DNA from 2 places in the Paenibacillus sp. J31P190 genome. Region 2 is predicted to be linked to the other one. Evidence: riboswitches for the same ligand, from Rfam matches in the RefSeq annotation. Region 2 holds a riboswitch; the other holds the start of a gene.
The links. A riboswitch is a leader RNA that binds a small molecule or an ion and turns the genes downstream of it on or off. The one in region 2 is predicted to bind cyclic di-GMP.
Positions count from the first base shown of each region.

Region 1: it holds a riboswitch for cyclic di-GMP, as region 2 does, so the genes downstream of both, AC58U0_RS35050 (pyridoxal phosphate-dependent decarboxylase family protein) here and AC58U0_RS08045 (hypothetical protein) in region 2, are expected to answer to the same signal.

Region 1 covers NZ_JCAUAS010000040.1:12,983-16,410, forward strand. The annotation lists gene AC58U0_RS35045 (ABC transporter ATP-binding protein) at 1-623, shown strand, start outside; cyclic di-GMP riboswitch class I at 1,855-1,940, shown strand; gene AC58U0_RS35050 (pyridoxal phosphate-dependent decarboxylase family protein) at 2,034-3,428, shown strand, end outside.
Region 2 covers NZ_JCAUAS010000003.1:211,722-215,149, forward strand. The annotation lists gene gloA2 (SMU1112c/YaeR family gloxylase I-like metalloprotein) at 1-137, opposite strand, end outside; gene AC58U0_RS08040 (exopolyphosphatase) at 214-1,128, opposite strand; gene AC58U0_RS08045 (hypothetical protein) at 1,264-1,569, opposite strand; cyclic di-GMP riboswitch class I at 1,672-1,765, opposite strand; gene AC58U0_RS08050 (MDR family MFS transporter) at 1,875-3,098, opposite strand.

The DNA of each region.
Region 1 (3,428 bases), on a different contig from region 2:
GCTCGCTGATAAGTTTGCTTTGCCGCTTTTATGATGTGCAGGAAGGAAGTATCCGCATTGATGGCACGGATCTGCGGGATATCCCGCAGGCGGATTTACACCGAATGGTTGGACTTGTACAGCAGGAACCGTACTTATATGCAGGCAGTATTCTGGACAATGTTCGGATGTTCGATGAAACGATAACGCGTGAAGAAGTTATTGAGGCATGTCGAATGGTTGGGGCAGATAATCTCATTTCACGAATGAAAGATGGTTATGAGACACGCATATCCGAGAGAGGAAGCGGGCTTTCCGCAGGAGAGAGACAACTGATCTCATTCGCGCGAATTATCGTATTCAAGCCGAAAGTACTGATTCTTGACGAAGCTACAGCGAATTTGGACTCCCAAACGGAGCAGTTGATTCAATCCGCGCTTCAGGTTGTAGCCGAGGGAAGAACGACTCTTGTAATCGCACATCGCATCTCGACCATTATGCATGCTAACCGCATCATTGTGATGAGTCAGGGGAAAATTGTTGAAGAAGGGAGCCATGCTCAATTACTTGCGCTTCGTGGCTATTACGAGCAATTATATCTCCATTCACAGGGGAATATGGATGCAGCTCAACCCATCTCATAACATGAATGCGCCGCAACTGAGGGTGTGAAAATAAGCTTTGTCGGACTTCTTGTTAGGAAGTCGTGACGAAGCTTATTTTGCCCCATAAGAAAGAATAAGTTTTGGGTCACGATGGCCCCTTTCTTATCGGCGAAAAAAGCTACATCTAAACGCGCTCGCTCACCTTTGAATGGTCTCGATAGAGGTTTTCTCAACTGATAAGATTTTATATGTTTTGGGTGACAGAGAGGCAACCCTATATACAGGTGAGATATGGCCTGATATCCGCGCTGCGTGCAACTTGCAACGATGTTTTACAGCGTTACAGATGTCTCAGCCATGGCTGTCTCGCGACGTAACGATGATTTTCAGCGTTGCAGATGAAAACAGTGCTGTCTCCCGCGCTGCGTGGGCTTGTAATGATGTTTTACATCGTTTTACATCGTTGCAGATGTCCAAGTAGCTGGAGGGGCTTAATCGAAGGACCTGGCTAATGGCCAGGTTTTTTTTATTATTGTTTTGTTTTGGGGTAAGTGAAGCTTCTCCCCTGGTTACCCCCGTAATAAGAAGGGGCGTTTTGTGCTGATATATGGGAGAACTGCCGAATTAGGATGGTAAGTTGTACAACGTACAACAATTATCCTTGATTTGTTCTGTGAAAGTTGAAGATATTGTATGTTTTACAACAATTCAGCCTATTTATCGCCATTTGGGCTGCTATTGGTAGGAATTGTTGTATTTTCTGCAACATTCGTGAGGAAAACGTGGATTTGCTTACAAATTGTTGTACAACGTACAACAATTCTCGATTGAGTAAGTGTGCATGGTTACACATATGCCTTGGGCGCAATAATATGTTGCGCGCGTCTACCATTAGGCTTTTTTTATCATCTAGATTCCTAGATTCCTAGATTCCTAGATTCCTAGATTCCTAGATTCCTGGATTCTCTACTTCATTTAACCAGAACGGTGTTATCACTTTCCATAAGTTGGATTAGCTTTTTCGAAATAAATAAGCCCTGTACCCTCGTATTTGCGTGTATTGGTATAACTGTCTCGAAAAGAGACAATCGAACCTATTTTACCACCATCCGAGGAAAATGTTAAAAAAGCAATATAGTTACATTATAATATCTTTACAAACAATACTGGAAAAATGTGTTGTTTTATTTATATTACTATACTATACAAATGTATAAAATTGTAAAGTTTTGTTGTCGATTATTGTCGAAGATGGGAATTTTCACCTACAACTTTATAATGGCAAACCTATTGAAAAATAGGGACGCAAAGCTAAAGGGACTACATCCAACAAGGATATGTCAGCCAGTTGCATTGTAGCAATTGGTGGAATAGGGCATCCATGCCTGTGTTTCTCCTTTTTTTTGTGAACATTTTCTTCAAGCAATTCTATCGATAGGAGAGAAATTAATGAGAGAGAAGAGATTAACGAATGTACAGCAATTATTCCCCAGTGAGGATGGAAACCAACAAACGCGTCAAATGGTTTTGCGGCTCATTGAACAACTAGTAACAGGAGTGGATGATCTCAAAAACCCGGATGGCGTCAATCTCAAGGGCGAGAAAAACCGAACAGGGACTTTCTATAACAATCTAATTCGAGATAGCTTCATTCCTAATGGCAGCGTCCCCCTAGAGGAAGTTAATACAGAGCTATTGAAATTGCTGCATGATCATCCTTATCATACGAAATATTTTTTGACGAATATTTTGCCGATGGCAAGCATCCCTGGGATTATGGGCATGATCGCGGCATTTTTGGTTAATGGCAACAATTTATGGGATGTATACGGCCCAGCCGGAGCTGAAGCGGAAGTAAGGGTCATCAGCATGATGTCCAAATTAATAGACTATGATGCGCTGAAAAGCGGCGGGTATACGACGTGGGGCGGGCAAGGAGCTGTATTCTCAGGACTCCGGATAGCGATCGCCAAATTCGTTCCGGACGCTTTGCAAAAAGGTGTTCCCGATAACTTGTATGCTTTTTGTTCCGATGCCGCTCACTACAGCTTGTTTAAATCTATGGAGGCATCCGGCATAGGGAGCGATAGACTGATCAGAGTTCGCACGAATGCTGACAGTTCCATGGATGTGGATGATCTGCGAGTTAAAATGGAAGAAGTAATCGCACGAGGCGGAATCCCGATTTACATTGTAGCTACGACAGGAACAACGGATGCCATGGGGATTGACGATTTGGAACAAATTTATGCTGTGTCTGATAAAGTAGCCGTTCATCATAGATTGATGAGACCACATATTCATGCAGACTCTGCCTTAGGTGCATTCTTTGCTTTCTTTAATGACTATGATTTCACCGCCAATCCACTCGAATTAAAGAAAGATGTCGCTCAGGCTTTAATTTCTATCCAAAGCAAGATGAGGCATTTGCATTTGGCCGACTCGCTATGCTTCGATTTTCAAAAGCTAGGGCAAACCCCTTACCTGACAAGCCTATTTCTGGTCAAGGATGCCGCCGATTTAAGGCTCATGGATCTGCATCCGGATGAAACCCCCTATGTCGGACATCGGGGATACGGACAGTATCATACTGGATATACGTTGGAGTGCTCGCGCATGGCAAGCTCTATCAGTATATACAGCGCTCTGCTTGCATTCGGCATTCAAGGTTATCAGCAATTGCTGGCTCAGTTCGTTGAGGTTAATCTCGCTTTCCGGGAAGCGCTGCGCGAAGAAATCCCTCAAGCTGAAATCGTTAATAACGATAATCCTGGCATCATTACACTATTTCGTATATATCCGGAAGGCAGTCCGCATTTTCAGGAAGAAGTTTCAGGCAAGTGC
Region 2 (3,428 bases):
TCCAACTTATAGGAGTCACGTTCTGCACGATACGTTTCGTGTATGACCGTTAATCCAAGTAAATCGACATAGAAGTGTTTGGATCGCTCATAATTTGAGCTAATGATTGCCACATGATGAATTTGTGCTAACTCCACTCCATTCCCCCCTGTCCCCATTTCGTGAAAAACCGCATTCCGGGAACTCCCCATCCTGCGGTCCGTTTCATTCATTTTATCCGTCTGTTCTCATCGTTTCAACAATTTTCTTCAAAACTTCCTCAGCGTCCACATAGTCAACTTGGCAAGTACCAGCTGCATGATGACCGCCTCCACCATTTTGAAGCATCAAGTTACCAATATTCGTTTTCGACGAGCGATTCACAATGCTATGTCCACAAGCAAAGACGCAGTTTTGTTTGTTTCGGCCATCGACAACCCAAATCGAGATATTTTGCTCTGGATAAAGGGCATATACCATGAAACGGTTCCCTGGATAGATGGTTTCCACATCACGAAGGTCAGTAATAATCACATTGCCTTCCGTCCGTGTATAGGTTTGAAGCATATCACGATATAAGGCATCTAGTTCGAAATATCGCGCCACACGCTCTTTCACATCCGGCAATTCCATAATCTCATGAACGGACATCGTTGCACAGTGCTCCACAAGGTCTTCCATCAATTGATAGTTACTGATCCGATAATCGCGATAACGCCCTAAACCCGTTCGAGCATCCATGATAAAAGATAATAAATCCCATCCGCTTGGATTCAAAATATCTTCCTTGCTGAACTGTGCCGAATCCGCTTTATCCACCCCTCGCATAATATCATCGATATCGCCGAAGGTTTCCCGCCCTCCATAGTAATCATATACAACACGTGCCGCACTTGGCGCGATTCGGGTTTCCCCTTTGAATTCAACCTTTTCGCCCATCCGTTCAAGTTCACTGGAATGATGATCGAACCACAAGCCACAACCCGCTACATAAGGGACATTGGCCAAAATATCGTTTTCTGAAACCTCAATCAAACCGTCCTGCATATCTTTGGGATGGACGAATTTCATTTCATCCACCATGTTTAGCTTTTTGAAAAGCATCGCGCATACTAAACCATCAAAATCCGAACGTGTGATTAATCTCATGCTATGTATCCCCCTAATAATAGTTCCTAAGCACTACTTAAATCTCTGACATTCATTATATCAGCTAGTGTCAATTTGTGACAATGATTTTGTCTTTATAAATCCCTTTCAACTGGCAATAAAAAAACGGTACGCCTAGATAGGCTGTACCGTTCTTAATTTGGATGATAAACATTGATAAAGCCTAGTCAAAAATGCTTCAATTTGCGACATCGGCGGCATTTTTACAGAAAGCTTAACTTCGCCCTTCCAGTAGAAAATCAAGATGCTATTGTTTCTCCCGTGAAACATTTCAACATCCCAACAAGCCTCATTTAACGCGTATTCTTCCCGATTAATCATGAGCTTTGGTCCATCCGAGGAAGGCACCAAACGGGCAACATGATTACCACATAGCGAAGTCACTTTTTGTTCTTCTTGTAGTATTCCTTCAGACTGCATGCTGCTGGATCCTCCTTTTATTCTTACATAAATTTGTTATGACAGAGAAAAACCCCACCATAGTGAACCGATCGGAGGGGTTCTGATGTTGATACCCAATCGTTCGGCGGCTGGCTGGCTGCGTGTCCGGTTGCAGGACAAGGAAGCCCCTTTAGCTTTGCGTCACTGGCTTTCGCCAGCTTTGCCTTTGTCGAGATGTCTTACAGAATGAATGAGAGTTACGAGTAATAAATACTATACTCTCAAGGATACGGGAAGTCGTATCTAAATCGAATAGTTCCAAAGAACTAATTTTGCATTATTTTTCAAAAAATTTCTTTTTTCGACGAATTTTTCAGCAACATTTGACGATTCGCGCCTCTCCAATAGAAAATGGATCCCGTAATCGTAAGAACAGCCATAAGAACATACAACGTATTTCCACCATAAGAAACGAGCAAGAATCCACCTACCCAAGGTCCGATAAAATGGCCTATGTTCGTTAATGTTTGAGCGCCAAAATATGTGCCACGCATATGCTCGGGAGCTAATTTGTCAATCAACATATTAGCAGCGGGGTAATTGAGAATCTCGCCAAAGGTGAAAATCCCCATCGAAATAATAAGCCATACCAGCGAGTGGGAAAATGCAAAGCCGACATCCCCTAACGCAAACATTAGGTTGCCAACTATAATTGCAGTAAGGGGCGTGTACTTTTCTGCCCAACGAGTAAGCGGAATCTGCATGGCAATAACCACGATCGCATTCACACTCATTAAGATCGCAAACAATTTCACACCGTCTACAAAGTTGATCTCCAAATATTGCGAAAGTGTCACCATCACCTGTGAGTAACCGATAGCTCCAATAATACCGCCAAGGATATACAAGCGAAAAGTCATATCACTGCGAATTACTCGCAAAGCAGAACCAAAGGTAACCGAAGATTTTTTCTCACCCTCGATTTTCTTGATGCCAAAAGCGATAAGCAGCGCGTATAGGGTAACCGCATAAATAAAATAAATGATACCTGTAATAAGAAAAGGCAGCGCACCATTCATCGTAGCGAAAAAAGCACCCAAAAGTGGTCCAACAGCAACACCAACATTGATGGCCATATACCGCATCGAAAACACTTTAAGTCTCTTCGCAGGTTCTGTCAGGTCTGCCATCAACGCCTGCGACACGGGCTCATAAAAGGATCGGCACAAGCCGTTCAGCATATTGAGCAGCATAAACAGGATTGGTAATTTAACCATGCCGAAGCCTAAAAACACGAACGCCCAGCCGAAAAGAGCAGCTAGCATAATAATGCGCCTTCCGAATCGGTCCGATAAGGTGCCGCCTATAAAACCGCCTACGGTACCAGCCAAAGAACCCATTCCGATGACAATTCCGATCATCACTGCACTCATCGACGTATGTCTGGCTAAATAAATCGCGAGAAAAGGCAAACTCATGGAGGACGCAGCCCTGGCCATAACGGTTCCAAGAATTAACGTATGTACAATCGGATGATAAGAACTTATAAAACCACGTAACCGATTCATTTGAAAGGGCTCCTATCGCTATTTAATTTACCGAAGGTCAAAGAAAACGACACCGAATTCCAATTATACACGAAAAATGACGATATGTGTCTCCAATTTGTTCTAAATTTGAATCTGTGGAATGGGATACGGTTCGTGGCAGGAAGGTTGGGGTTGTTGGGGTTGCTTCGCGACAAACATTGATGCAAAAAGTACATCAAAATTTGTTAATAGCGACTCATGGGAAGAGTGATGATGCATTTTGTATATCAAATTCATACCAAAACTGGCGTTTGAGTCTGGATCGGTTAATTTTGATGTAGTTTTTGCAGCTTCTGCATACCGAAAGTT